Catalinimonas alkaloidigena: one gene and its partner. The protein of the gene in region 1 binds, or shares a complex with, the protein of each later gene. Links are inferred from orthologs where the notes say so. Each region holds a gene or a part of one and is shown in the gene's direction. Other genes may lie near its edges. The genes, in order: secA and secY.

Evidence for each region.
Region 2: the proteins of secA (region 1) and secY are in contact, whole or in part, in a crystal structure (PDB 3DIN), measured with the Thermotoga maritima proteins. The link is inferred for Catalinimonas alkaloidigena from one-to-one orthologs. Residues at the interface, in WP_004082002.1 of Thermotoga maritima: Glu261, Ala262, Arg263, Lys300, Ala301, Arg302, Thr303, Ile304, Ile305, Leu323, Tyr324, Asp325, Pro326, Val329, Ser330, Tyr333, Ile336, Lys340, Phe345, Val349, Glu363, Phe364, Tyr374, Ser375, Gly376, Gly377, Glu393, Ile395, Thr482, Ser483; in WP_004081795.1 of Thermotoga maritima: Glu108, Gly109, Glu110, Glu111, Ala236, Glu237, Arg238, Arg239, Ile240, Thr241, Ile242, Gln243, Tyr244, Ala245, Arg246, Arg247, Val248, Thr249, Gly250, Arg251, Arg252, Val253, Tyr254, Gly256, Ala257, Ser258, Thr259, Tyr260, Leu261, Pro262.

What each region holds. Positions count from the first base shown.
Region 1 is NZ_FNFO01000003.1:148,660-165,013, reverse strand. The notes cover bases 10,926-14,833. They hold secA (preprotein translocase subunit SecA), read left to right. Parts: upstream 10,926-11,228; coding sequence 11,229-14,633; downstream 14,634-14,833. Other genes in these bases: deoC (deoxyribose-phosphate aldolase), read left to right, coding at 14,637-14,833; dapF (diaminopimelate epimerase), read left to right, coding at 10,926-11,018. Outside these bases: BLR44_RS07825 (amidohydrolase), read left to right, coding at 1-1,248; BLR44_RS07820 (DoxX family protein), read left to right, coding at 1,252-1,626; BLR44_RS07815 (serine hydrolase), read left to right, coding at 1,709-3,220; BLR44_RS07810 (NAD-dependent epimerase/dehydratase family protein), read right to left, coding at 3,239-4,222; BLR44_RS07805 (response regulator), read right to left, coding at 4,323-4,718; BLR44_RS07800 (PAS domain-containing sensor histidine kinase), read right to left, coding at 4,687-7,314; BLR44_RS07795 (phosphatase PAP2 family protein), read right to left, coding at 7,609-8,307; BLR44_RS07790 (NAD(P)/FAD-dependent oxidoreductase), read left to right, coding at 8,552-9,934; more of dapF, read left to right, coding at 10,239-10,925; more of deoC, read left to right, coding at 14,834-15,296; BLR44_RS07770 (SPOR domain-containing protein), read left to right, coding at 15,283-15,789; BLR44_RS07765 (M20 metallopeptidase family protein), read left to right, coding at 15,794-16,354. UniProt on the Escherichia coli protein: Required for protein export, interacts with the SecYEG preprotein conducting channel.
Region 2 is NZ_FNFO01000010.1:47,640-60,325, reverse strand. What follows is about bases 9,790-12,686. They hold secY (preprotein translocase subunit SecY), read left to right. Parts: upstream 9,790-10,522; coding sequence 10,523-11,851; downstream 11,852-12,686. Other genes in these bases: infA (translation initiation factor IF-1), read left to right, coding at 12,654-12,686; map (type I methionyl aminopeptidase), read left to right, coding at 11,851-12,651; rplO (50S ribosomal protein L15), read left to right, coding at 10,070-10,516; rpmD (50S ribosomal protein L30), read left to right, coding at 9,888-10,067; rpsE (30S ribosomal protein S5), read left to right, coding at 9,790-9,883. In the rest of the region: fusA (elongation factor G), read left to right, coding at 1-1,012; rpsJ (30S ribosomal protein S10), read left to right, coding at 1,021-1,326; rplC (50S ribosomal protein L3), read left to right, coding at 1,512-2,129; rplD (50S ribosomal protein L4), read left to right, coding at 2,129-2,758; rplW (50S ribosomal protein L23), read left to right, coding at 2,762-3,052; rplB (50S ribosomal protein L2), read left to right, coding at 3,066-3,890; rpsS (30S ribosomal protein S19), read left to right, coding at 3,893-4,171; rplV (50S ribosomal protein L22), read left to right, coding at 4,224-4,619; rpsC (30S ribosomal protein S3), read left to right, coding at 4,628-5,380; rplP (50S ribosomal protein L16), read left to right, coding at 5,414-5,833; rpmC (50S ribosomal protein L29), read left to right, coding at 5,839-6,042; rpsQ (30S ribosomal protein S17), read left to right, coding at 6,048-6,326; rplN (50S ribosomal protein L14), read left to right, coding at 6,329-6,697; rplX (50S ribosomal protein L24), read left to right, coding at 6,702-7,052; rplE (50S ribosomal protein L5), read left to right, coding at 7,057-7,614; rpsN (30S ribosomal protein S14), read left to right, coding at 7,678-7,947; and 5 more genes. UniProt on the Escherichia coli protein: The central subunit of the protein translocation channel SecYEG. Consists of two halves formed by TMs 1-5 and 6-10.

The sequences.
Region 1 (16,354 bases):
CTCAACGCCCGCTGCGACGCCCTCGAAGCGAAGGTCATCGCGTGGCGACGCGATTTTCACGAACATCCCGAACTGGGCAACCGCGAATTTAAAACCGCCGAAAAGGTGGCGGCCCACTTGAAATCGCTCGGGATAGAAGTGCAGACCGGCGTGGCGCATACCGGCGTAGTCGGGGTGCTGAAAGGCGGCAAACCCGGGCCGGTCATTGCCCTGCGTGCCGACATGGATGCGCTGCCGGTGACCGAGCGGGTCGATCTGCCGTTTGCCTCGAAAGTCACGACCGAGTACAACGGGCAGCAGGTCGGGGTGATGCACGCCTGCGGACACGATACCCACGTGGCGATGATGATGGGCGCGGCCGAAGTGCTGGCCGGGATGAAAAACGAATTGCCGGGAACGGTAGTGTTTCTGTTTCAACCCGCTGAAGAAGGACCACCCGAGGGCGAAAAAGGCGGTGCGGAACTGATGGTAAAAGAAGGTGCTCTGAAAAATCCCGACGTGGAAGCCGTGTTCGGGCTGCATATCAACTCCATTACCGACGCCGGCAAGATCCGCTACCGGCCGGCCGGGTTTATGGCCAGCGCCGACGACTTTCGCATTCGGGTCAAAGGCAAACAGACACACGGGGGGTATCCGTGGGGCGGAGTGGACCCGATCGTCACGTCCGCGCAAATCGTCAACGCGTTGCAATCCATCGTCAGCCGGAATGTGGAACTAACCAAGAGTGCCGCCGTCATCACCGTCGGAAGCATTCACGGCGGGGTGCGCGCCAACATCATTCCCAGCGAGGTAGAAATGCTGGGCACCATCCGGGCGCTCGACCCGGACGTGCGGACGCAGTTGCACGAACGCATCCGTACGGTGGCGACCCACGTGGCCGAGAGCATGGGCGCTACGGCCGAAGTAGAAATTTCGGTGACGACGGCTTATCCGGTGACGTACAACGATCCGACGCTGACTGAGGCGATGCTCCCGTACCTAGAGGCCGCCGCCGGGAAAGAGAATCTGGTGCTAACCGATCCGGTGACCGGCGCTGAAGATTTTTCCTTTTTTGCGCAGGAAGTGCCGGGCTTCTTTTTTAACGTTGGCGGCAAGCCGAAGGAGGTAGCGAAAGAAGACGCCGCTCCGCACCATACCCCCGATTTTTACATTGACGAGAGTGGCCTGAAAACCGGCGTCCGCGCCCTGGTGAACGTGGCGGTAGGCTATTTGAGTAAACCGGTCGCCCACACGGGTCCGAAACGCTAGGTCATGTCTGTTGCCGGCAAGGTGCTCTGCTACACGTTGGGCGTGCTGTTTGTGGGGGCGGGGCTGAACCACTTTCTGCAACCCGCCCTTTACCTGAACATCATGCCGCCGTATCTGCCGTGGCACCGGTTTCTGGTGTACCTCAGCGGTGTGTTCGAAGTGGTGCTGGGTGTCGGTGTGGTACTGCCCGCGTCTCGTCGGTGGGCGGCCTGGGCCCTAATTCTGCTGCTGATCGCCGTATTTCCTGCCAACGTGTACATGGCGCAACATGCCGCGCTTTTTCCCAACGTTCCGGTTTGGGCGCTCTGGCTGCGGCTGCCGCTACAGGGCGTGCTGATCGCGTGGGCCTACGCATACACCCGACCGAGGCGAACCTGACCATCGCGCCCTTTCCAACCCTGCATTGTTACGCCACCTCTACCCAACCCACCGTTGTTCCGCTTCTAACCCTTTATCTGCTGTGCGTTATTCTATTTGGCTCTTCTTAATTGCATGCATCCCCACCGGGCTCTTTGCCCAGAAAAATCCGCTCAAGGGACTGGACCGGTACGTCGACGAAGCCCGGCAGGCATGGGAGATTCCGGGCATGGCGCTGACCATCGTCAAGGACGGAAAGGTGGTGTATGCCCAGGGATTCGGGGTGCGCAACCTCGACACCCGGGAGCCCGTCGATGCTCATACGCTTTTCTCCAACGCCTCTACGACCAAAGCCTTTGTAGCAACCGCCCTCCTGATGCTTTCCGACGAAGGAAAAGTAGACCTGGACGCGCCGGTGATTCGCTACCTGCCCGGCTTTCGGGTGGCCGATCCGTACGTGACGCGTGCGTTGATGGTGCGCGACCTACTGTCCCACCGCACGGGGGTGGAGCCGACCAACCTGTGGGTGTACGACAGCCTGGACCTGAGCGACGACTACGTCCGACGGCTGCAGTTTGCTCCGCAGCACTCCAGTTTGCGTTCGCACTACCAGTACAACAACGACATGTTCATTGTGGCGGGGAAGGTGATCGAGGCGGTGACCGGGCAGCCATGGGAAACGTACGTACAACAACGCATCCTGACGCCGCTCGGCATGGCAGAAACCCTGACCAACGGCTTGGAGGTGAAAGGCAAACCGAACGTTGCGGCAGCGCACGGCCCCATTCACGACACCCTGCGGGTGCTGGCCTATCCGTACAATCCCGGCGTAAGCGCTGCCGGGGCCCTGCGCTCCAACATCCACGACATGGCCCGCTGGGTCATCGCTTTGCTGGACAGCACGCGGCACGACGGGACGCGCCTGCTGACGCCCGGTGCATACGCACAGCTGTTTACGCCTCACACCCTGATCGGCCAGTCGAGCAACCCGGCCATCCGCCGGGCGGGGATTCATTTCTACGCCTACGGCCTCGGGTGGTTTCTGCAAGATTACCGCGGGCATCTGCTCGTGTTCCATACGGGTTCGTTGCGTGGCGCAAGTGCATTGGTGGGCATGTTGCCGGAAGAAAACCTCGGCTTTGCCATGTTCCTGAACAAAGACCAGGCAGAGTTGCGGATTCCACTCATGTACGAAATTTTCGACCGGTACCTGGGGACGCAGGGCATCGACTGGAGCGGCGAAGCGCTGGCCTACTACCAGGCCGAAGCGGCGAAAGAGCACCAGGAAGCATTAGCCGTTTTGCCCCGCGTACCGCACGATGTGCCCTCCCTTGCGGCGGAGGCCTATGCGGGCACTTACGTCGACAGCCTGTACGGAACCCTCACCGTGACGCTGGTGGGCGGAGCATTGCAGATGCAGCGTGGCGAACGGTCGTACGACCTGCAACACGTGCATTACGACACGTTTCGGGCGGTGAATCAGGACCCGTGGTACGGACAATGGCCTTCGCAGCTCCGGTTTCTGATGGACGAAAAAGGCCGGGTGGTGCAACTGGAGATGGACGAGGTGCGCTACCACCGCCTACCCACCGGAAACGCGGGTGGCACGCGTTAGAAGACAGCCTACGGTCGATTAGCAGACCGGATAAGGTCCGTCAGAAAACTTGGTGCTGTGGTAACCTTTGGCGCCGATCTGGTTTGCCAGCGAACTGAGTGGTCCCTGTCCGTTTTCGAGCCGTTTCAGCACCGTATCGAAGTCGTGGTGCGGTTGCCAGCCAAGTTCCATGCGGGCCTTGGTATTGACGTATACCCGGTCGAGGTGCGGAAACATGCGCCAGCCCAGCCGCGCGTAGACCGCCTCGTAAGCGGGCACCCGGCGTCGGACCACGGTGGGCGCGTCGGTGCGCAGCGCCGGCAGATCGTCGGGCGTAAAGGGCGTGGTGGCACTGATGATGTACCGCCCGAAACCCAGCGCCGGTACTTTTTCGATTGCCAACAGATGCGCGCTTACCACATCTTCCAGATCGACCCGGCGGTACAGAAATTCGTTGGTTTTGATGTTGGCGTCCGCGTAGGCCTCGCGCAGGTCGCGGTGGTCGTCTTCTTCCGCAAAGAACCGTGACGTTCTCAGAATCAGGCAGGGCAAGTGCTGGTTACGGTGAAAGAGCTGGCACAGGTCTTCGGCGGCGACTTTCGTCACGCCATAAATGTTTTTCGGGATGGGCACGACCTCTTCCGTAATCCACGGGGTGGGCGCTTCGGCGTTCGGCGCCATGGCATCGCCGAACACACTGGTGGTGCTGGTGAACACGAACGCACGGACCTTCGCCTCCGCCGCCTCTTCGAGCAAATGCAGCGTCCCGGTGATGTTGGTGTCGACAAACGCCTGCCGACTGTGGGTCGCCACGTGGGGCTTGTGCAGCGTGGCGGTGTGGACCACGGCCTCGACCCCCTGCATGCACCGTCGGACGTGGTCGCGGTCGGTGATCGACCCTACGCGGTGTGTGGTTGCCGAGGGCAACACATCCGTCCCGACTACCTCGTGGCCCTGCCGTTGCAACGTACGGACGAGCGCCTCTCCCAAATGGCCGGCACTGCCTGTAATCAGAATTTTCATGGGGCTAGTTTACTTCCTCAAGAGGCACTTGCCTCCGCGTGCCAAAGGTAAAACTTTTTGTACGCCTACCTGCCCCGTCCCACTCGACCGCCTGGCCTCTTCAGACACTTTCCAGAATGGCCCGCAGGCTGTCTTCCTGCACAGGTTTTACGACATAATCCGACACTTCGGAGTAGCGTTGCGCTTTGGCGACTTCATCCGGATCGACCGAAGACGAGACCATGTAGATCGTGATTTTTCTGGATTTGGGTTTGATCTGAATGAACTCGTCCAGAAACTGCCATCCGTCCATAATGGGCATGTTGATGTCCAGCAGAATGATGTCGGGCAGCGTGTCGTTTTGTTGGATGACGGGTGTCAGGTACTTGAGGGCCTCTGCACCGTTTTTGAAAACCAGCATGTTTTCGCAAAAGTCGACCAGTTTCATCAGCTTTTTGATGCCGTACACATAAACAGGATCGTCGTCAATGATGCAGGCAAGCTGTATCTTTTTCATAACAGAAGTAAATCTTGAAGGTGGTGCCTACACCGGGCGTGCTCTCCACGGCTACTTTTCCGCCCATCGCTTCAATTTGGTTTTTGGTGATAAAAAGCCCTACGCCGCGGGCGTCGGCATGCTCGTGAAACGTTTTGTAAAGTCCAAAAAGCTTGGCCCCGTGGCGCTCCAGGTCTATGCCCATGCCGTTGTCGCGAATGGACAGCACGCGGTACCGTTCCTGTTCGTCCATGCTAAGGGTAATCTGCGGCGTGCGCTGCGGATGGCGGTACTTCAGCGCGTTGCTCAGAAAGTTGAGCAGCACACTGTCCAGGTACGCCGCATTGAACAACACCCTGGCCTCGTCAGGAACTTCGTTGGTCACGACGCCTTCCGTGCGGCGCAAATCGGCGCTGAGCGTGCTGATGGTTTTGTCGAGAAAGCGCCGCAGACCCAGTTCTTCTTTCTGTTCGTGTGCCCGCGTCTGAATCTGCACCACCTGGGTGAGGTGGGTAATGGTTTCCGAAAGCGAAGCCGAAATGTTATTGATGTTTTGCAGTAGCAAGGCTTTCTCGTCTTCGTCGGTTTCGGTGCTGAAAAAGGTCAGCATCATCTCCAGGTTGCCGCCGTGCGAGCGCAGGTTGTGCGAGACGATGTGGGCGAAATTCATCAGCCGGTCATTTTGTTCCTTGACCAGCACGAGCGTCTCTTCCAGCTTTTGAAATGCGATTTTGCGCTCGGTGATGTCCTCGATCTGCGACACGAAGTGCAGGGGCCTGCCGCGCTCGTCGCGCACCAGCGATACGGCCAGGTTTACCCAGACCGTGCTGCCGCTTTTGTGAAAATAGCGTTTCTCCATCCGGTACGTGTTGATTTGCCGATTCAGCAGCTGCTGCACGTACAACAGGTCGATTTCGAGATCGTCCGGATGCGTAACGTCCTGAAACGTTTTCTGCATCAGTTCTTTCTCGGTGTAGCCCAGCAGCTCGCACACCTGCCGGTTCACCCGGAGCCAGGCGCCTTTGGTAGACACCAGCGCCATGCCGATGGCGGCGTGGTCGAACGTCTGGCGGAACTGTTCCTCGCTTCGGGCCAGGCGAATTGCCGCTTCTTTCCGTTCGGTCACATCGGACGTATACATCACCAGTCCTCCGATTTCTTCTTCGGAAATGTACCAGGGACGCACGTCCCAGTTGATCCACTGCGTGGTGTCGTTCATGCGCGGAAAACAGACCTCGTCGCGCTGGTTGATGTGGCCCTGCAAACATTCCTGATGGATCTGCTTCCAGTCGTCGCCGATTTCCGGAAAGATCGTGTAGTGCGATACGCCGATGATCTGGCGGCCCTGCAACGCATACTCTTCGATCCATTGTTGCGAGGCGGCCAGGTAGCGCATCTGGGTATCGAACATGGCGATGGCCCCGGGGCACTGTTCGACGAAAATCTGGTTGCGTCGCAGGCTGTCGCGAATCTTGAGTTCGGTGGTTTTCTGGGCGTCGATGTCCTGAAAAATGCCGTAGAGGCGGGTGCACTGGTTCTGGTCGAATTCCGGAATGCCGATGGCGCGTACCCACTTCAGTTTGTTGCGGGCGGTGAGGATCTGCAATTCCAGGTCGTAGCCCTGCCCTTCTTGAATGGCCTGATGAACGGCCCGGGTAATCGTTTCGCGATGCACGCCTGCGGGATAGAAAGCCAGCGCGGTGCTCAGGTCGGGCTGGAAGTTTTCGTCTACCTCGTGAATTTCTTTGGTGACCTGGCTCCAGACAGGCTCGTTTTTGGCCAGATCAACCTCCCAGGTGCCGATCTGGGCTACCTGGTTAACTTTCTGCAGCAATTCGCGGTAGTGCTCGATCTGCGCTTGGTACTGCTTGCGCTCCGTTACGGTGTGGCGACATCCCTGCATTTGCAGTGGTGTTCCGCTTGCCGACCACTGGGTCAGCGTGCCTTTGTCCAGCATCCATACCCACTGCCCGTTTTTGTGTTGCATGCGGACTTCGCACTCGTAGCGGCTTTGTGTGCCCGCCAGGTGGGCCGCCAAGGCCTGCTGTGCATAGGGCGCGTCGTCCGGATGGACCAGGGCCAGCCAGTTGTCGCGCGTAAACGGCCGTAGCTCTTCGCTGGTGTAGCCCAGTTGTGCCGCCCACTGCTCGTCGAAGACCATACGGCCATTCACTAAGTCGGCTTCCCAGACGCCTACCTGATTGCCCGCCAAAATGGAGCGGTACATCTGGTTTTCCAGCTGCGCCTCTTTATAACGCGTGATGTCTACGTGGCGGCCCGCCAGTTGGGTCGGTCGCCCTTGCGCGTCGCGCGCTGTGATCTGCGCCGTGTGCGTCACCCAGACGATTGCGCCGCTTTTGTGTCTGCACCTTACATCTTCCCGGTACGAAAGTGGCTGCAATGCCTCTGAGAGTGCATAATGTTGCGAAGAAATTTCAGCAGCGTATTCGGGTAGAAAGAGGGCATTCCATACATCTGGCGTTTGCGTCAGTTCGTCGGAAGCATATCCCAGTTGGGAAGCGAGTGCGGGACTTACAGAGACAGTATTGTCCGGTATATTCCAATGCCAGGTGCCCACGAAAGCATCTTCAAAATCAACCGGGGTAAAATCGTTCATACAACAGGGAGTGGTACTAAACTAAGGCGTGAGTCCAGGGTAAATCGGGGTGGTAAACGGACGTAGGCGTTCTTGTTAAAAGTATCCAAATCGCGTAGCACAAAAAAATGAAGATTGCCGCTTTTTATTACAGAAAGGGCCTTGAAATTCAGGGGGTTAGAGCGAGGCGAGCCGCGCCTGACTCCTGTGTCGAAACAACACAGGGTAGCCACTGAACCAGTCGCGGCTTGAGGCCGGACCTTGGCCCAGTCCTTCCATTCCGGAACGGTAAAGCATATTGGATCAGTAGCGGAGCTACACCGGTTCGGCGCGCGGGGTGGGCTTGGTCAGGTGGCGGTAGAGGACCACGCTCAGCCCGATGACCCACGCCAGCGAAGCCGCCCAGCCCGCCAGAATATCCGACGGAAAATGAACGCCCAGGTAGAGCCGCGACAGCGCCACCAGCACCGCAAAGCCTAGCCCGAAAAAGAGAGCGGGCCAGCGCCAGCGGGTGGGCCAGAGCAGCACAATCACCGCCGCCGCAAACGACATGGCCGCCATCGTATGTCCGCTCGGGAAGCTGTAGGTGGCATTGTGGTGCAACGGTTCCCAGAGCGCCGGGCGGGGCCGCCGGAAAGTATGCTTGGCCGCCACGTTCAGCAGGCCGGAGCCGCCTAACGCCAGCGTCCAGAACCACAGATCGCCCCAGCGCCGTTTCCAGGTCAGCCGCACGCCGATCAGAATGGCGGCCGGAATCAGTCCGTAAGTGGTGCCAAGCATCGAAATGAGGGTCATGAACTGATCCAGGGCGGGCGTCGCGTGCCGGTGCAGAAACAGCAGCAGCGGGTCGTCGAACCAGAACGCTTCCTGTTCCAGCACTTCCTCGGCCAGTTCGCTAAAGAGGTAAAGCGGCAGGGCCACACCTAAGAACAGAACCAACAACCGAACCCAGTAGGTCTTGAGCCAGGGCAGAAAACGTGTGCGAATCGGAACGAGCATGAAAAGGGTTTTCATGCTGCTTACGGAGAAGGCCACAATTTAGATCAGCCGCGGCGAAACGGGCCTCCTTTTCTTCGTGGTGCGGAATCGTGAAAAAGATGGGGTTAAGAAGAACAGCCCGTCGAAGTCTTGCGTTACAACACCGGGGAACCGCCGCCCGCCCTGCGCGTGGCAGACACCCGTAACGCAACCTGCCTCCTTATGTGCATGGAAATGCAAGTAATCCACCCTTTTCTGATCAATTCTAATTGTCCGTTTTATGGAAAGTAGCAACGGAACCGCTCCGCACGCCGACACACCCGACATTGCCAATGGCCTCAACATTCCTCGTTCCCGCAAGCCACGCCTCGTGGTGATTGGCGGTGGTTTCGGAGGCATTCACCTGCTGAAAGAACTTTATCAGCACCGTTTTCAGATCGTCCTGTTCGACCGGCACAACTACCACACCTTCCAGCCGCTGTTGTATCAGGTAGCAACGGCCGGGTTGGAGGCCGACTCCATTGCCGGCCCGCTGCGCAAGCTGTTCGAGCCGAGCAAAGACTTTTTCTTCCGCTGGGGAACGGTGTACCGGGTGGTACCGGAGGAAAATAAAATCGAGACGTCGCTGGGCGAACTGGAGTACGATCTGCTGGTGATCGCCAACGGCACCAAAGTCAACTACTTTGGAAAAGACGAGGAACTGAAAAAAGCCTTTCCGCTGAAGCAGATTCCGCAGGCGTTGAACTTCCGCAGCCACATGCTGCAGTGTCTGGAAAAAGCCACCATGGCTGAGCCGGAAGAGCGGCAGCGCCTCCTGAACTTCGTGATTGTGGGCGGTGGGCCGACGGGCGTGGAACTGGCCGGTGCGCTGAGCGAACTGAAAACCCACGTGCTGCCCAACGACTACGACGAGCTGGACTTCAGCAGCATGAACATTTACCTGGTGGAAGGCCTGCCCCGGCTGCTGAACGGCATGTCCGACAAAGCCGGCCGACTGGCGCTGGACTACCTCAAGGAACTGGACGTCCACGTGATGCTCGAAAAGCTGGTGAGCGCCTACGACGGCGACGTGGTGAAACTGAGCGACGAGACGGAAATTCCGGCCAAAACCGTTATCTGGGCGGCGGGCGTTACCGGCAACCTGGTGGACGGGCTGCCGAAAGAAGCCATCGAAAAAGGAAATCGGCTGAAAGTGGATCAGTTCAGCCGCGTGAAGGGCTACGGCAACATTTACGCGATTGGCGACATCGCGCTGATGCAGACGGAAAAATTCCCGAAGGGGCATCCGCAACTGGCGCCGGTGGCCATCCAACAGGGCGAGCACCTGGCGAAAAACCTGAACCGCATGGTGACGGGGCGGCCCATGACGCCGTTCAGCTACTTCGACAAAGGATCGATGGCGACCATCGGGCGGAACCGTGCCGTAGCCGACCTGCCCGGCGACATCCACATCGGCGGTTTCCCGGCCTGGATGGCCTGGATGGGCGTGCACCTGATCTTCCTGGTGGGCTTCCGCAACAAGCTCATCACCCTGACCAACTGGATCTATAATTACTTCACCTACGACCGCAGCACGCGGCTCATCATCCGTCCCTCAGAGAAAAACCCGGCCTTTTTGCCGCAGGAAAACCCTGAAGAAGAACCCACGCAGGCGGATTATTAAATCTTGTAGTGGTGTGGCGTAATAGCGACGTGGTGATGTGTCGTTTGGAAGGGCGGCGTTTTGCCTGAGAAATCAACAAATACGTTACCATCCCTTTCCAATGGCGTCACGCAACAGGTGCCGCAACTCGTCGCCGTTCGCTTTGGGTCGCGATGCCACTGCGCCATTGCGGATGCTGTACTAATACCTCACCGTTTTGCACACGCTTGCCTGTCAAGGTGACACAGTCCGGTAACTTGGCACGGTTGGTGACAAACAACGGAAGATTTTAAAGACCTTTGTCGGGAAATCTTCCGTTGTTCTTATGCTCCTTCGCTTTCATAAATACCACGGCACCGGTAACGACTTTATCATGGTCGACGACCGGAACCAGTCGGTGAAACTTTCGCAAGCCATGATTGCGCGCCTGTGCAATCGCCATTTTGGCATCGGGGCCGACGGCCTCATCCTGGTTCGCAACCACCCGGAATACGATTTTGAGATGGTGTACCACAACGCCGATGGTGGCGTGGGAACCATGTGCGGCAACGGGGGGCGCTGTACAGTAGCGTTTGCCCATGCGCTGGGCATCATCGGTACGAAAACCCGTTTTCTGGCCGCCGACGGGCCGCACGAAGCCGAAATCCGCGAGGGGTTGGTCTACCTGCACATGCAAGCGGTAGAGGGCATCGATCGCGCTGCCGATCACGTCTTTCTGGATACGGGCTCGCCCCATTACGTCAAGTGGGTGGACAATTTGGCGGCCTACGATGTAGTCGGCGAGGGCAAAGCGATTCGCTACGACGAGCGGTTTGCGCCCGGCGGCGGGACCAACGTCAACTTTGTGGAGCGTGCACCCGACGGGGCCGTGCAGGTGCGCACTTACGAGCGGGGCGTCGAGGACGAAACCCTTTCGTGCGGCACGGGCGTTACGGCCGTGGCCCTCTCGTCCGGCTTGCCGAGTCCGGTGCGCATTTCGACCAGAGGGGGTAACCTGCGGGTGGCCTTCGAGCAGATCGACGGGAGCAACCACTTCCAGAACATCCAACTGATTGGTCCGGCCCAAACCGTATTTACCGGCGAAGTAGACCTGAAACAGCTCTAAATTTTTCTGACCGTTTGGCGGTTTCGTCGAACATTCTCTGTAAAAATTGACGTTATATTTTGTTGCACGTACGGCCACCGCATTTCGGGAGGATTTGCCTGACCGCGCCCCGCTCTGGAGCGACACCTTGCCGCTCCCGCGATATTTTCGATAAAAAGAGCGTACCTTTACTTTCCTATTTTTGAGACTTTCACTAGCCCAGCCACATATATGATTGACGCAATAGTTAAGGGGTTAACCAAAATTTTTGGCTCCAAGTCGGAACGCGACATTAAAGAGCTGTATCCCTACGTAGAGCAGGTCAACGAGGCACATCAGAAACTCGTGTCGCTCAGCCACGACGAACTACGCGACCAGACCTACCAGATCAAAGCCAAAATTGACGCGCATCTTCAGGAAATCGACAACGAAATTCAGGCGCTTCACCAGGAGATCGACGAAAATCCGGACCTGGACATTGCCGAAAAGGAAACGCTGTTCGAAAAGATCGATAAGCTCGAAGAGAGCCGTAACACAGAGCTGGAAAAGGTTCTGCTGACCGTGTTGCCCGAGGCGTTTGCCATCATCAAAGAAACGGCTCGGCGCTTTAAAGAAAACGAAGAAATTCGCGTCAAAGCCACGGAACTGGACCAGGAGTTGGCCGCCCGCCGGCCCGACAGCATCCGCATCGAAGACGGATACGCCGTCTGGAAAAACCGTTGGATGGCCGGCGGTAGCGAGGTGGTCTGGGACATGGTTCACTACGACGTACAGATCATCGGGGGCGTCGTGCTGCACCAGGGGAAAATCGCGGAGATGGCGACCGGGGAAGGAAAAACCCTCGTGGCAACGTTCCCCGCTTTTCTGAATGCCCTCGCCAAGCGCGGTGTCCACATCGTGACGGTCAACGACTACCTCGCCAAACGTGACTCCGAGTGGATGGGCCCGCTGTTCGAGTTCCACGGCCTGCGGGTCGATTGCATCGACAAGCACCAACCCAACTCGCCGCAACGTCGCCGTGCTTACACCTGCGACATCATCTACGGCACCAATAACGAATTCGGTTTCGACTACCTGCGCGACAACATGGCGCGCGATCCGCAGGAACTGGTGCAGAAGAAGCACCACTTTGCCATGGTCGATGAGGTCGACTCCGTGTTGATCGATGACGCACGGACGCCGTTGATCATCTCAGGTCCCATTCCGCGCGGTGACCAGCAGGAGTTCGAAATTCTGCGGCCCCGCGTCGGCACCCTGTTCGAAGAGCAGAAAAAGCTCGTGGGAAGTTTCCTGGTCGAGGCCCGCAAAAAAATCTCGGAAGGCGACGAGAAAGAGGGGGGGCTGGCGTTGTTCCGCGCCTACCGCGGGTTGCCCAAATACAAGCCGCTGATCAAGTTCCTGAGCGAACAGGGTATGCGGCAGATCCTCCAGAAAACGGAGAACTTCTATTTGCAGGACAACGCCAAGCAGATGCCGGAGGCCGACCAGCCGCTGCTGTTCACCATCGAGGAGAAAAACAACACCGTCGACCTGACCGAGAAAGGCATTGAGCACCTGACCAAAGCCAACGAAAGCACCGACTTCTTTATTCTGCCCGACATCGGAACCGAGATCGCCAAGATCGAAAAGCATACCGAGTATTCGGACGAAGAAAAGCTGGAGGCGAAAGAAAAGCTGATTCAGAGCTACACCGAAAAAACGCAGCGGATTCACTCCGTCAACCAATTGCTGAAAGCCTACGCCCTGTTCGAGCGCGACGTCGAGTACGTTATCATGGACGGCAAGGTGAAGATCGTCGACGAGCAGACGGGCCGGATTATGGAAGGTCGTCGGTATTCCGACGGGTTGCACCAGGCCATCGAAGCGAAAGAAGGGGTGAAAGTCGAAGACGCCACCCAGACCTACGCGACGATTACGCTCCAGAACTACTTCCGGATGTACCACAAGCTGGCCGGGATGACCGGTACGGCCGAAACGGAAGCCGGCGAATTCTGGGAGATCTACAAGCTGGATGTGGTGGTCATCCCGACCAATAAACCCATCGTCCGCGACGACCGAGACGACAAAGTGTACAAAACGACGCGGGAGAAATTCAACGCGGTTGTCGACGAAATCGTCACCCTGACGGAAGCCGGGCGACCCGTGCTGGTGGGCACCACTTCGGTCGAAACTTCCGAGTTGCTCAGCCGCATGCTGCGCGTCCGCAAAATCAACCACCAGGTGCTGAACGCCAAGTTCCACCAGCGCGAAGCAGAAGTCGTGGCCGAGGCCGGGAAACCGGGCACCGTCACCATCGCCACCAACATGGCGGGTCGTGGTACGGACATCAAGCTGACGCCGGAATCGCGCGCTGCGGGTGGGTTGGCCATCATCGGTACTGAGCGGCACGAGTCGCGGCGCGTCGACCGGCAGTTGCGCGGCCGTTCAGGTCGTCAGGGGGATCCCGGTACGTCGCAGTTCTTTGTGGCCCTGGACGACAACCTGATGCGGATTTTCGGAACCGACCGGATTGCCAAGCTGATGGACCGCATGGGGTTGGAAGAAGGCGAAGTGATTCAACACTCGATGGTCTCCAAGTCGATTGAGCGAGCGCAGAAAAAAGTCGAAGAAAACAACTTCTCGATCCGGAAACGCCTGCTGGAATACGACGACGTGATGAACGCCCAGCGTGAGGTGATTTACACCCGGCGTCGGCACGCGCTGTTCGGCGAGCGCCTGGAACTCGACCTGATGAACGCGATCTACGACATCAGCGAAGACATTGCCATGTACGCGAAGCAGAGCAACGACTTCGAAGACCTGACACTCAACATAATCCGCGTGTTCGGGATCAACACGAGCCTGACGCAAGACGAATTCGATTCGCTGTCGCTGAACGCCCTGACCGAGCGGCTTTACGAAGAGGCCTACGCTGGGTACCGTCGCAAACAACAGGGGCTGACCGAGCGCGTGATGGGCGGGCTTTCGCGTCTGTACGAAGAGCAAGGCAGTGTGGTGGAAAATGTCGGTATTCCGTTTACCGATGGCAAAAAGCAGTTGCAGGTCGTGGTGCCGCTGAAGAAAACCATTGAGTCGGAAGGAAAAGAGATGATCCGGTCGATGGAAAAATTTGTGGCGCTGGCCTTCATCGACATGAGCTGGAAAGAGCACCTGCGCGAGATGGACGACCTGAAGCAGTCGGTGCAGAACGCCTCATACGAGCAGAAAGACCCGCTCTTGATCTACAAATTTGAGGCGCTGGAGTTGTTCAAACGGTTTATCAGCAAACTCGACGAAGAAGTAATCTCGTTCCTGACCAAGGCCGATATCGCCATCGACCGGCCCGATCAGATGCCCATGCCTCGTCCTGCAATGCGCCCGCCGCGCCCCGCTGCGCCGCTGCACACCAACCGGACGGAGCCGGCTGCGGCCCCTGCGCCGAGCAACGGCGCACCCGCCCCAATGGGCGCGCGGCCGCAAGTGAGCACCAATCGACCTTCGGCGGCGCCTCAGGCACCGGCCAAAGCCAAAAAGGTAGCGGACCGCAACCAGCGCGTATCGGTACGCTACGCAGACGGACGGGTGAAAAAAGACGTGAAGTTCAAGACGGTAGAGCAGGACCTGATGCAAAACCGGTGCGTGCTGATCGAAGCCTGATTCATGCAACAGCTGGCTTCCTACATCGACTACACGGCGCTGCGCCCCTTTCTGGAGCAGCAGGCGTTTCAAACGCACCTGCAAGAGGCACGCCATCACGCCTTTGCGTCGGTTTGCATTCCACCGTATCTGGTACCGCAGGCCGCTGAGTACCTTGCCGGTACGTCCGTAAAAGTGGGTACCGTAGTCGGGTTTCCGCTGGGGTATATTTCGTTGCACGAGAAACTAAGCGAACTGATCCGACTGATTGACGACGGGGCCGACGAACTAGATTTCGTGATGAACATTTCGGCGTTCAAGTCGCAGCAGTACGATTACGTCCGCACGGAAATTCAGCAACTGACCACCGTGGCGCATCAGGCCCGGCGGGTCGTGAAATGCATCCTCGAAACCGCCTACCTGGACGAAGACGAAGTCAAACGTGCGTGTGACCTGTGCGCCGAAGCGCGCGTAGATTTTGTAAAAACCTCGACCGGGTTCGCACCTGAAGGCGCGCACATCCGTACTGTGTATCAGATGCGGCGCTGGCTCCCCGATACCGTTGGGGTCAAAGCTTCCGGAGGAATCCGGACCTACGAACAAGCCATGGCTTTTCTGGAAGCCGGCGCTACGCGCATCGGCACGTCGGCTCTTTTAACTGAAGTTCATCATGAAGTGGAATAACGTTCTCGCCCCGATCCTGCTGGTGGCTCTGCTGGCCAGTTGCAAAACGCCTCAGAAAACCACGGAGCGCGTCTACACTTACAAAGAAAGCCTGGCGGCCTACCGTCCTACGGTTGAGGGCGACGCCGTTGTTGCCAGTGGCGGAGGAGCAGTCGCCGACGTAACGCCTACCCATCAGATTAACGACGAGGTGAATGATCTGATGGAAAAGGCCAGTGAAAAAAACCGGGAGATCCGCTACGCCCAGGGCTACCGTGTGCAGGTGTATACCGGCACGAGCCGCGAAGAGGCCAACAAAGCGAAAGAGCGCGTTTATTATGATTTCCCGAACGTTGACGTTTACCTATCTTACAACCAACCCACGTTTAAACTGAAGGTGGGAGATTATACCGACCGGCTGGATGCGCAGAAAGCGCTGGTCCGGCTGAAAGAACATTTCCCGACGGCCACCATCGTGGACGAACGGGTCAATCTCCCCCAGAGTAATCGCTGAATGCATGGATCTAGCCCGGCAGATTAAAGAATTAGTTGCTCGTCAAGCGGACGAACTGGTCGCCATCCGGCGGCACTTACACGCTCACCCTGAGCTATCTTTTGAAGAACACGAGACAGCGGAGTTCGTAAAAAGTCGCCTGACCGAATGGGGGCTAGCGCCGAAGCCAATTGCCGGGACGGGCGTGGTGGCCCTGATCGAAGGTCAACATCCGGAAAAGAAAACCGTTGCCCTGCGTGCCGACCTCGATGCCCTGCCCATTCAGGAAGTAGACGACCGTTCGTATCGTTCCACGCGGCCGGGTGTAATGCACGCCTGCGGACACGATGTCCATACGACTTCGTTGCTGGGCGCCGCGTACGTGTTGAACCAGTTACGCGACCAATTTGAAGGCACCGTTAAGCTGATTTTCCAACCGGGCGAAGAAAAAGCACCGGGCGGCGCTACGCTGGTAATCAAAGAGGGCGGACTGGAATCGCCACGACCAAATGCCATTGTAGGGCAGCACGTAATGCCCCTGATCGAGGCCGGGAAAGTGGGCTTCCGTTCCGGTATGTACATGGCC
Region 2 (12,686 bases), on another replicon or contig:
CAAGCAGAATCAGATTGAGCGTCTGAGTGCGGGGGATATTGCAGCGGTTGTCGGCTTTAAAGACATCAAAACGGGTGATACCTTGTGTGATCAGAGCGCTAAGATTGTGCTCGAGTCCATGGTGTTCCCTGAGCCTGTAATCGGTTATGCTATCGAGCCTAAGACGCAGGCCGATATGGATAAGTTGAGCAACGGGATCGCTAAATTGGTAGAAGAGGATCCGACTCTGCAAGTGAATACTGACCACGAAACAGGGCAAACCATCCTGCGGGGTATGGGTGAGCTTCACTTGGAAATCATCATCGATCGCTTGAAGCGTGAATTTAAAGTAGAGATCAACCAGGGGGCTCCCCAGGTGGCCTACAAAGAAGCGCTCACCAAAGCGGTTGAACACCGTGAAGTCTACAAAAAGCAAACCGGTGGTCGTGGTAAGTTCGCAGACATCGTCTTTGAACTTGGGCCACGGGAAGATGAAACCCAAGGGCTTGAGTTTAAAAACGAGATTGTCGGTGGTGTCATTCCTCGCGAATTCATTCCTGCCATCCAGAAAGGTTTCGATGAAGCGATGAAGAATGGACCGTTGGCGGGCTATCCTATCGAAGCGATGAAGGTGCGTCTTTACCACGGATCCTTCCACGATGTTGACTCTGATTCGCTCTCTTTCGAAATGGCAGCACGTTTGGGCTTTAAAGAAGCCGCTCGTCAGGCCGGACCGAAAATCATGGAACCTATCATGAATGTGGATGTGGTAACACCGGAAGAGTTTACCGGTCCTATCACAGGTGACCTGAACCGTCGTCGTGGCATCATGCGCGGTATGGATACCAAAGCGGGTGCGCAGGTAATCAAAGCGAATGTGCCCCTGTCGGAGCTTTTTGGCTACGTAACCGATCTGCGTACGATCTCTTCGGGACGTGCAACCGCTTCTCTGACTTTCTCTCACTATGAGTTTGTGCCGAACAACTTAGCAGAGGCAATCATCTCTAAAAGCAAAGGCGCGGCAGTTAATTAACGAAGACAATGAACCAGAAAATTAGAATCAAGCTTAAGTCTTACGACCATAACTTGGTCGACAAGTCTTCCGAAAAGATTGTTCGCGCCGTAAAAGCTACTGGAGCGGTAGTGAGTGGTCCTATTCCGTTGCCGACTGAAAAGTCGATCTACACCGTGCTGCGTTCGCCGCACGTGAATAAGAAGGCGCGTGAGCAATTTCAATTGTGTACTTATAAGCGCTTGGTAGATATTCATTCTTCAAGTGCAAAAACTGTAGACGCTCTGATGAAGCTTGAACTCCCCAGTGGAGTCGATGTAGAAATCAAGGTGTGATCAGTTGAAATAAAGATAGAAAGCACCAATCGTTGGGTTGGTGCTTTTTTTATTCTGAAAAATCCTCCACCGTTCAGAGATAATTTATCAGGCGCATTTGATTACTTGAGCGGTTTTCATAACTTTGCAGTCCTTTTGCGCGCAAGGTCTGCAAGCCGCGCTTTTGACTTACAAGTTACATCCCAATGTCAGGTATTATTGGTAAAAAAATCGGAATGACTAGCATCTATAGTGCCGATGGACAGAACGTCGCATGCACAGTAGTAGAAGCTGGTCCTTGTGTGGTCACGCAAGTAAAAACGCCCGAAACGGATGGCTATAAGGCTCTCCAGTTGGGGTATGGCGAAAAGAAAGAAAAGCGCGCCACTAAGGCCGCAATAGGCCACTTCAAGAAAGCAAATACCACTGCCAAACGGAAAGTGGTAGAGTTCAAATATTTTGAGCAGGAATTCAACCTGGGCGATACGATCGATGTCTCTCTTTTTGAAGTAGGCGAGTTTATCGATGCAGTAGGCACCTCAAAAGGAAAAGGCTTTCAGGGGGTTGTGAAACGTCACGGCTTCGGTGGTGTGGGTGGACAAACGCACGGTCAGCATAACCGTCAGCGTCACCCCGGATCTATTGGTGCTTGCTCGTTTCCTTCGCGTGTATTCAAGGGAATGCGCATGGCGGGTCGCATGGGCGGCCAACGGGTGAAAGTTCAGAACCTGCGCGTTCTGAAAGTGTACCCGGAGAAAAATCTGATCTTGGTGAGTGGCTCTATCCCTGGAGCTAAAAATTCATTTGTAATTCTCGAGAAATAATGGAACTGCCTGTATTAAATATAGACGGGAAGGAGACAGGCCGTACGGTAACCCTGCCCCAAGGAGTCTTCGGTATTGAGCCGAGCGAGCACGCGGTTTATCTGGACGTTAAGCAGTACCTGGCGAATCAGCGTCAAGGAACGCATAAGTCGAAAGAGCGTGCTGAGATAGCCGGCTCTACCAAGAAGATCAAGCGTCAAAAAGGAACAGGTGGTGCACGGGCAGGCAGCCTGAAGTCGCCGGTTTTTGTCGGTGGTGGACGGATTTTTGGTCCGCGTCCTCGGAACTACAGCTTCAAGCTCAATAAAAAAGTAAAAGCGCTGGCACGTCGTTCGGCGTTGGCGCAAAAAGCTTTGAGTGAAAGCATCACAGTTTTGGAAAAGCCTACGCTTGATAAACCTAGCACCAAACAGTTTGCCACTATGTTGAGCAATCTGTCGGTAGGCTCGGGCAAAACGCTCTTTATTCTCGGGGATCTCGATAAAAACTTGATTTTGTCAGGTCGTAACTTGGCAAAGAGCAAAGTTACTACGGTTAGCCACCTGAACACTTACGAGGTGATGAACGCCGATCGTATCATCTTGAGCGAAGAGGCGATTGGTAAATTCGAAGAACTTTTGAACAAGTAAGCCATGCGTAGCATTTTAATCCGACCCCTCGTTACGGAAAAGTTTACCAAGTTGAACGAAAAAGGAGTATACGGTTTTGAAGTAAATCGCGACTCTGATAAGCTTCAGATACGCCATGAGATTGAGAGCATGTACAATGTGCGTGTAAAATCTGTGCGGACCGTAAACTATCAAGGAAAGCCTAAGTCGCGTTACACCAAAGCTGGCGTGATTTCAGGGCGCACTCAAAATACCAAGCGTGCTTACGTTCAGTTGGCCGAAGGTGAATTCATCGACTTCTACGAGAATATCTAACCACGTATAGGTTATGGCAATTAAGAAATTAAAACCTACAACGCCGGGGCAGCGTTTCCGTCTGGCTCCTTCGTTTGAGGAAATTACAAAGGCAAGTCCGGAGAAGTCTCTCTTGCGTCCGATCAAGAAATCGGGTGGCCGGAATAGCAATGGCCGTCGTACCGTTCGCCAGTTAGGTGGAGGTCACAAGCGTCGCTATCGTGTGATTGACTTCAAGCGTGATAAAGAAAATGTACCTGCTACGGTAAAGAGCATTGAATACGATCCGAACCGTAGTGCGCGTATCGCGCTTCTTTTCTACGCAGATGGTGAAAAGCGTTACATCATTGCCCCGGAAGGATTGACGGTCGGTCAGCAGCTCGTATCAGGACCTGAAGTCGCTCCTGAATTGGGAAATGCACTGCCGATGAGTGCTATGCCGCTGGGTACGATTGTACACAACATTGAGATGAAGCCTGGCAAAGGCGGACAGCTGGCGCGCAGCGCTGGGACCTACGCTCAAGTAGTAGCGCGTGAAGGAAAATACGTTACGCTGAAAATGCCTTCGGGTGAGATGCGTATGATCCTGGGTACGTGCATGGCTACCGTAGGAACCGTGTCGAACGCAGATCACATGAACGTGCAGATCGGTAAAGCAGGTCGTAAGCGTTGGCTGGGTCGCCGTCCTCGTGTTCGCGGTGTCGTCATGAACCCTGTGGATCACCCGATGGGTGGTGGTGAAGGCCGTGCTTCAGGTGGGCACCCACGTTCGCGTAACGGTATCTTGGCAAAAGGCTTTAAAACGCGCAGCAAGAGAAAACCATCTGATAAATTCATCGTCAGCAGAAGGAAGAAATAATTATGTCACGTTCGCTCAAAAAAGGGCCATACATCGACTTTCGCTTGGAAAACAAAGTGGATTCGATGAACAATTCAGGCAAAAAGACCGTCATCAAGACTTGGTCACGTCGCTCCATGATCTCTCCGGACTTTGTCGGTCACACGTTCGCTGTGCATAACGGAAATAAATTTATTCCCGTGTATGTGACAGAAAACATGGTCGGTCACAAACTGGGTGAATTTGCCCCTACGCGAAACTTTCGCGGACACATCGCCAAGAAAGACAAAGGCAGAAGATAAATCCTGAACTGAAAACCACCCGTTTCGGCGGGTAGCTTCAACATAAATTACCATGGAAGCAGTTGCTAAACTTAAGAACGTTCCTTCCTCGCCGCGAAAAATGCGCCTGCTGGCTGACTTGGTTCGTGGGAAGCGGGTGGATCACGCACTGAATATCTTAAAAGTGCAGTCTCGGTACGGTGCCGACCAACTTTACAAGTTAGTTCGCTCGGCAGTCGCCAACTGGGAGGAAAAAAATCCTGAAGGTCGTCCTGAAGAGATGGGCCTTTACATTAAAACCATTCAGGTTGACGGTGGGCGGATGCTCAAGCGTTTGCAGCCCGCTCCTCAGGGACGTGCCCATCGCATCCGGAAACGCTCGAACCACATCACCCTAGTGGTGGATAGCAAAGTGGCCGTCGAGGTAGAAGAAGCAGACGTAAATAACGAATCCGAATCAGCTAACTGATATTATAGATGGGACAGAAAGTAAACCCCGTAGGACTCCGTTTAGGGATCATCAAAGGATGGGAATCCAACTGGTATGGCGGTAAAACCTTTGCGGACAAACTCATAGAAGACGAAAAAATCCGCAAATACGTTCTCGCCCGGATTCCCAAAGGGGGGATTGCCCGGATCATCATTGAACGTACGATCAAACGCATTACCCTGACGATCCATACGGCACGTCCCGGAGTGGTTATCGGGAAAGGCGGATCTGAAGTAGATAAGATCAAGGAAGAGCTGAAAAAGCTTACCAATAAAGATATTCAGATCAATATCTTCGAGATCAAGCGTCCCGAGTTGGATGCAAAGCTGATTGGTGAGTCGATTGCTCAGCAATTGCAAGCACGTATCTCGTACCGCCGTGCTATGAAGCAAGCCATCTCGTCAGCTATGCGCGTAGGTGCCCAAGGAATCAAGGTGAAAGTATCGGGTCGTCTGGGTGGAGCTGAAATTGCCCGTACAGAAATGTACAAAGAGGGACGTATTCCACTGCATACGTTACGTGCTGATATCGACTACGCTATTTCGGAAGCAAATACAGTTTACGGAAAGATTGGCATTAAAGTGTGGGTATTTAAAGGAGAGGTATACGGTAAAGTAGATCTTTCGCCCAATGCTGCAGCCAATGCTGGCTCTGGAAATGAGCCCTCCGGTGGCCGTCGCCGTCGTGGTGATCGCAACGACCGGGGAGACGATCGTTCTCGTCGTCGTAGAAGAAGATAAGAACGTTAACGCGACTCAAAACATTGCGACATCATGTTACAGCCAAAAAGAACTAAATACAGAAAGCAGCAAAAAGGACGCGTACGGGGCATCGCCCAGCGGGGGCATAACATCGCCTTCGGTTCGTTCGGAATCAAATCGCTGGAAACTGGCTGGATCACCAGCCGTCAAATAGAAGCCGCTCGTATCGCAATGACGCGTGCTATGAAGCGTGAAGGCCAGGTATGGGTACGAATTTTCCCCGATAAGCCTATTACGAAAAAGCCTGCGGAAGTGCGGATGGGTAAAGGTAAAGGTGCACCAGAATATTGGGTAGCGCGTGTGAAGCCCGGCACGATCTTATTCGAATCTGGAGGTGTAGACAAAGCGTTGGCTCAAGAGTCTCTGCGCCTGGCCTCTCAGAAATTGCCGCTCAAAACTAAGTTTGTTATTCGCCGCGATTATCAAGAATAGGAATCATGAAAAACGACGAAATCCGGGCCCTGAGCACTGAAGAAGTTCAGCAGAAATTGCAAGAAGAGCAGCAAGCCTTGCAAAAACTGAAGTTTGCCCACGCCATCTCGCCTCTTGAGAATCCGATGAAAATCCGTTTTGCACGGAAAAACATTGCTCGTTTGCATACCGAAATAACGGCGCGTAATAAGGCATCCGAAAACAAGTAAACATTATGGAGACCGAAGTAAGCAACCCAACCACTCGCAACGCCCGCAAAGAACGGATCGGGCAAGTGGTCAGCAATAAAATGGATAAGTCCATTACCGTCGCCATCGTACGGAAAGAAAAGCACCCGATCTACGGCAAGTTTGTGACGAAAACGAAAAAACTCGTTGCGCACGATGAGAAAAACGATTGTAACATCGGTGACCTGGTGAAAATTATGGAGACGCGTCCGTTGAGCAAGCGTAAGCGGTGGCGTTTGGTAGAAATCATAGAAAGAGCTAAATAACGATGATCCAGCAAGAATCCAGACTCAGCGTAGCCGATAACAGCGGCGCTAAAGAAGTGTTGGTGATCCGGGTACTAGGTGGTACACGTAAGCGCTATGCTTCGGTAGGCGATAAGATCGTTGTAACCGTTAAATCGGCTCTTTCGTCCAGCAACATGAAAAAAGGGACGGTTTCGAAAGCGGTAGTCGTACGGACTAAAAAAGAAGTACGTCGTAAAGACGGCTCTTACATCCGCTTCGAAGACAATGCCGTGGTCCTGCTCAACAATAACGACGAGCCTCGCGGAACCCGTATTTTCGGACCTGTTGCCCGTGAACTGCGCGAACGGCAGTTTATGAAAATTGTTTCTCTGGCTCCTGAAGTGATATAAAGCCATGAAAAAAACACAGCTTAAAAACACTAAGCCCCTAAAGCTGCGGATCAAAACCGGAGACGAAGTACTCGTCATTTCTGGTAACCATAAGAATCAGCGCGGAAAGGTATTATCGGTAGATCGCGTACGCAACCGGGCCATTGTTGAAGGAATTAACCTCATCAACCGCGCTATGAAGCCTTCAGCCTCCAATCCTCAAGGTGAATTTGTGGAGAAGGAAGCACCCATTCATATCAGCAACCTGAAGCTTATCGAGCCTGCCACGGGCGAAACTACGCGTGTAGGTCGTAAAGTTAACGATCAGGGCAAGCTGCAGCGTTACTCAAAGAAAACCGGTGATTTTATAGGTTAAGAAGATGAGCACGACAGCAAGACTTAAAGAAAAATATCATAAGGAGGTTGCACCAGCACTGCAACAGAAGTTTCAGTACAAATCGCCGATGCAAGTACCACGTTTGACGAAGATTTGCGTCAACAAAGGAATCGGGGCAGCGGTAGCTGATAAAAAGTTGGTGGATGTAGGTGTAGAAGAGCTCACTACCATCACAGGACAGAAAGCTGTTCCGACTAAAGCGCGCAAGGCAATTTCAAACTTTAAATTGCGCGAAGAAATGCCGATCGGTGCACGCGTAACGCTGCGTGGTGATCGTATGTACGAATTCATGGACCGCCTGATGTCTGTGGCTTTGCCTCGTGTGCGTGATTTCCGTGGTATCAACGATAAAGGATTTGATGGGCGTGGCAACTATACCCTGGGAGTTAAAGAACAGATTATCTTTCCAGAAATTAGCATTGATAAAGTAGCTAAGATCTCAGGGATGGACATCACTTTCGTAACGACAGCCCAGACGGATGAAGAAAGTCTGGAGCTCCTGAAAGCTTTCGGATTGCCTTTCGCAAATCAAAAGAAATAAAACAAGCTATTCAGAACTTGCACACTTACCCAAGTGTTGCAAGTTTTTTATACCGAATCTATTATGGCAAGAGAATCAGTAAAAGCACGTGAACGGAAGCGCCAGGAAATGGTGGCGAAGTACGCTGAAAAAAGAAAAGCTTTGAAAGAAGCTGGCGACTACGTAGGGTTGGACAAGCTACCCCGCAATGCTTCGCCTGTACGCCTCCATAACCGTTGCCGCTTGACCGGACGTCCTCGTGGTTACATGCGGAAGTTTGGGATCTCGCGGGTGACTTTTCGTGAGATGGCATCAGCAGGTAAAATTCCGGGTGTTACAAAAGCGAGTTGGTAATATTTAGACTTCTCGGCTATTCAATTCGAAAAAAGTATTTAACTTTGCACCCCCTAATTCAGGGCAAGGGTCTCAAGCTATTACGTTATGATCACTGATCCCATTGCAGATTATCTCACGAGGATACGGAATGCGGTTAAAGCACGGCACCGTATTGTAGATATTCCTGCGTCAAATCTGAAGAAAGAGTTGACAAAAGTGCTTTACGACAAAGGCTATATTCAGAATTATAAGTTTGAAGATAATGAAGTTCAAGGCAATATTAAAATTGCTTTGAAGTACGATCCTTCGACAAAACAGTCTGCCATTCTTTCCTTAGAACGTATCAGTAAGCCAGGCTTGCGGAAGTATGCTTCGGCCTCTGAATTGCCTCGCGTATTGAATGGCCTGGGTATTGCGATCTTGTCGACCTCGCATGGGGTCATGACGGATAAAGAGGCGCGTGCCGCGCACGTTGGGGGAGAAGTTTTGTGTTACGTCTACTAAGCAATTGCCATGTCACGTATAGGTAAGAAGCCCATCACCATCCCTAAGGGAGTAGAAATTACGGTTGCTAAAAACAACGAAGTTACAGTTAAAGGTCCTAAGGGTACACTGACACAAAAAGTAGACCCTGACATTACTGTAAAGATCGAAGATGGCGAGCTTTCAGTGGAGCGTCCGACGGAACAGAAACGTCACAAAGCGCTGCACGGTTTGTATCGTGCTTTGATCAACAACATGGTTGAAGGCGTTAGCAACGGCTATAAAAAAGAGTTGGAACTGGTTGGGGTGGGTTACAAAGCCACCGTAACGGGCAATCAGCTCGAAATGAGCTTGGGTTACTCTCATAATATCATTATGGGATTGCCTCCTGAAATTAAAGCTACGGCGGTTACGGAAAAAGGACGTTCTCCTGTAGTAACGCTGGAAAGTATTGACAAGCAGCTTATCGGTCAGATCGCCGCTAAAATTCGCGAGCAACGCCCTGTAGAGCCTTACAAAGGCAAAGGGGTTCGTTTCTCTGGAGAAGTGGTTCGTCGTAAAGCTGGTAAAACGTCAGCTAAATAATATACCATAGTACCATCATGACCGCGATAAAGACTCTAAAAAGAACTCGGATTCGGTATCGGATTCGTAAAAAGGTAAAAGGCACTGCCGAGCGCCCTCGCCTTTCTGTCTTCCGTAGCAACCGCGATATCTACGCCCAGTTGATCGACGATTTGAAGGGCACTACTTTGGCAAGTGCGTCCAGCCGTGAATTGAGCAAAGAGTCTTCGACGAAGACAGATCTTGCGAAAGAGGTTGGTAAGAAACTAGCCGAGAAAGCAGCTACTAGTGGCATCGCTGCAGTAGTATTTGACCGTGGGGGGTATAAGTACCACGGACGTGTTAAAGCATTGGCAGATGGAGCCCGTGAAGGTGGGCTCAAATTCTAAAATATATGGCGCGAGGAAACGTAGTTAGAGCCAGCGATATTGAGCTCAAAGAACAAGTAGTAGCCATTAACCGAGTGGCAAAAGTAGTAAAAGGAGGGCGTCGTTTTAGCTTCTCTGCTATTGTTGTGGTCGGTGACGGAAATGGTGTAGTAGGGTACGGACTGGGTAAAGCCAACGAAGTAACCGACGCCATTACCAAAGGGATCGATGATGCGAAGAAGAACTTGATTAAAGTTCCTCTGATGAAAGGCACGGTTCCTCATCCCATGCACGGTAAGTTTGGTGGTGGTTATGTACTCATCAAGCCTGCTACAGCGGGTACCGGTGTTATTGCTGGGGGCGCCATGCGCGCTGTTCTGGAGAGTGCCGGTATTCACAATGTACTGGCAAAATCTAAAGGGTCCTCTAACCCCCACAACGTAGTGAAGGCTACGTTCGACGCGCTGACTAAATTGCGCGATCCGCTGGCGGTAGCTAAGCAAAGAGGAATTTCTCTTAGCAAAGTTTTTAACGGATAAGGTGATGGCGAAAGTGAAAATCACGCAGGTTCGTAGCACTATTGGACGTCCTGCCAACCAAATCAAAAATATCAAGGCATTAGGCCTGGGTAAAATCAATCGTACCATCGAAGTGGAGGCTACGCCTGCGGTTCTAGGTAGGATTCGTAAAGTAAGTCACTTAGTATCAGTAACTGAGCTCTGATTATGAAGTTGAATCAACTGCGGCCTGCAAAAGGCTCGATCAAAAGCAGAAAGCGCATCGGACGTGGCCAAGGCTCGGGACGTGGAGGTACTTCTACCCGTGGGCACAAAGGCGCACAGTCGCGTTCAGGCTATTCTAAGAAAATAGGTTTTGAAGGTGGACAGATGCCTATCCAGCGTCGTGTCCCTAAGTTCGGCTTTAATAACCCTAACCGGGTAGAGTATAAAGTCATTAACTTAGAGCGCCTCCAAAAGTTAGTGGAAGCTTATTCTCCCGAAGTTATTGATCCTGCTTTCTTGTTAGAACATGGACAAGTAGGCAAAAAAGATCGGATTAAAATCCTGGGGCAGGGTGAGTTTACGGCCAAAACAGAAGTGAAAGCACACGCCTTTTCAGGCAGTGCCAAAGAAGCTATTGAGAAGTCGGGAGGTACAGCCACTGTATTGTAAAGGCATATGAAAAAACTAATCACCACAATCCGAAATATCTTTTCTATTGATGACTTAAGGGTACGTATTCTCAATACCCTTTTGTTGTTAGTAGTCTTTCGTCTAGGATCCTATATCGTTTTGCCCGGTATTGATCCGAACCGCTTGGAAGGAGCGTCGGACGGCATCTTAGGGCTGTTAGATACATTCCTAGGAGGTGCCTTCAGCAATGCTTCTATTTTCGGACTGGGGATTATGCCTTACATCTCGGCCTCGATTGTCCTGCAACTCCTAACTGTGGCGGTGCCGCAGTTTCAGAAGATGCAAAAGGAAGGGGAATCAGGACGTAGAAAGATTAACCAATACACACGTTGGTTGACAATTATCATTACGATTTTTCAGTCGACTGCCTATCTGTCTGCTACTATCCCGGCAGAAGCCATTCTGATTGACCGTGCGTTCTTTACTTTCTCCGCTACTGTTATTCTAACGGCAGGCACTATCTTCTGCATGTGGCTGGGAGAAAAAATCACCGACAAAGGTATCGGGAATGGGATCTCTATGCTGATTATGATTGGGATCATCTCTCGTTTCCCGGGTGCTATTATCTCCGAAGGATTGGCACGTGGTCTTAATGGTGGTCTTTTGTTCTTGCTAGAACTGATCGTTCTCTTCTTTGTAGTTATGGGCGTAGTGATGTTAACGCAAGCCGTTCGTCAGATTCCTGTCCAATATGCAAAGCAGGTAGTAGGTAATAAGGTATACGGCGGTCAACGCCAATACATTCCGTTGAAGCTTAATGCAGCGGGTGTGATGCCCATTATCTTTGCCCAATCTCTTATGTTTTTGCCGGCGCTCACGGCAGGTCTGTGGGCGAACTGGTCAGCCGATAGTGAGCTGGCAAGTGAAGTCGGTGCTACTTTCTCCGATTACACCACTTGGCAGTATAACGTGCTGTTTGGTATTCTGATCATTGTGTTCACTTTCTTCTACACGGCTATTTCCATCAACCCTAAGCAGATCGCTGACGATATGAAGCGTAACGGAGGGTTTGTACCCGGAGTTAAACCAGGGGAGGACACAAGCAATTTCATATCTACCATTTTAGATCGCATTACTTTACCGGGTTCGGTATTTCTGGCTATCGTGGCCATTCTGCCGGCCTTGGCTAGCGTAGCGGGTGTAACGCGGGAATTCTCTCAGTTTTACGGAGGTACTTCTCTTCTGATCATGGTAGGCGTCATTCTAGACACCCTTCAGCAGATCGAAAGCTATTTGCGCATGAAGCAATATGATGGCATGATGCGCTCCAATCGCCTGAGAGGTCGTTCTAGAAACATTGCTGTTGCTTCTTGATGTCGACTGCCGTGGCGAGTGTGGCTGGAATTAAATACAAAACAGCGGAAGAGATTGAGATTATTCGCAGCAACGGTGTTGTGCTAGGAAAAGCACACGCCGAAGTTGCCAAGCTGATTCAACCCGGTGTTCGTACAGAAGCACTCGATAAACGTGCGGAAGAATTTATTCGCGACTCTGGAGCAACACCCTCCTTCAAAGGCTATAACGGTTTTCCTGCCGCCCTCTGCATCTCTGTGAATGAGAACGTAGTACACGGCTTTCCGGGAAAGTACGAGTTAAAAGAAGGCGATATTGTCTCTATTGATTGCGGTGTTTTCCGGGATGGCTTTCATGCCGACAGTGCTTATACTTATCCGATAGGGGAAGTTGACGCTGCAATACAAGCTTTGCTAAGAGCGACGAAAGAGTCTCTTTACGAAGGTATAAAAGCGGTAGCGCGTGGCAATAAAGTAGGCGATATAGGCTTTGCGGTACAGCAGTATGTGGAAGCCCGCGGTTATACAGTGGTTCGAGAGTTAGTAGGACATGGCGTAGGCAAACAACTGCACGAGAGCCCCGAAGTCCCTAACTATGGACGCAAAGGGAAAGGGCCTGTGTTGCGCGATGGGATGGTACTTGCCATTGAACCCATGGTAAATTTAGGTCAGAAGAATGTAGTGCAGGAGCAGGACGGTTGGACCATTCGCACGGCTGATCGAAAGCCCTCAGCACATTTTGAGCATACGGTAGCGATGCGAAATGGAACTTTTGACATCCTAACTACCTTTGAGTACATAGAAAAAATTATACGCGTTTAATTATGCCAAAACAGTCTTCCATTGAGCAAGACGGG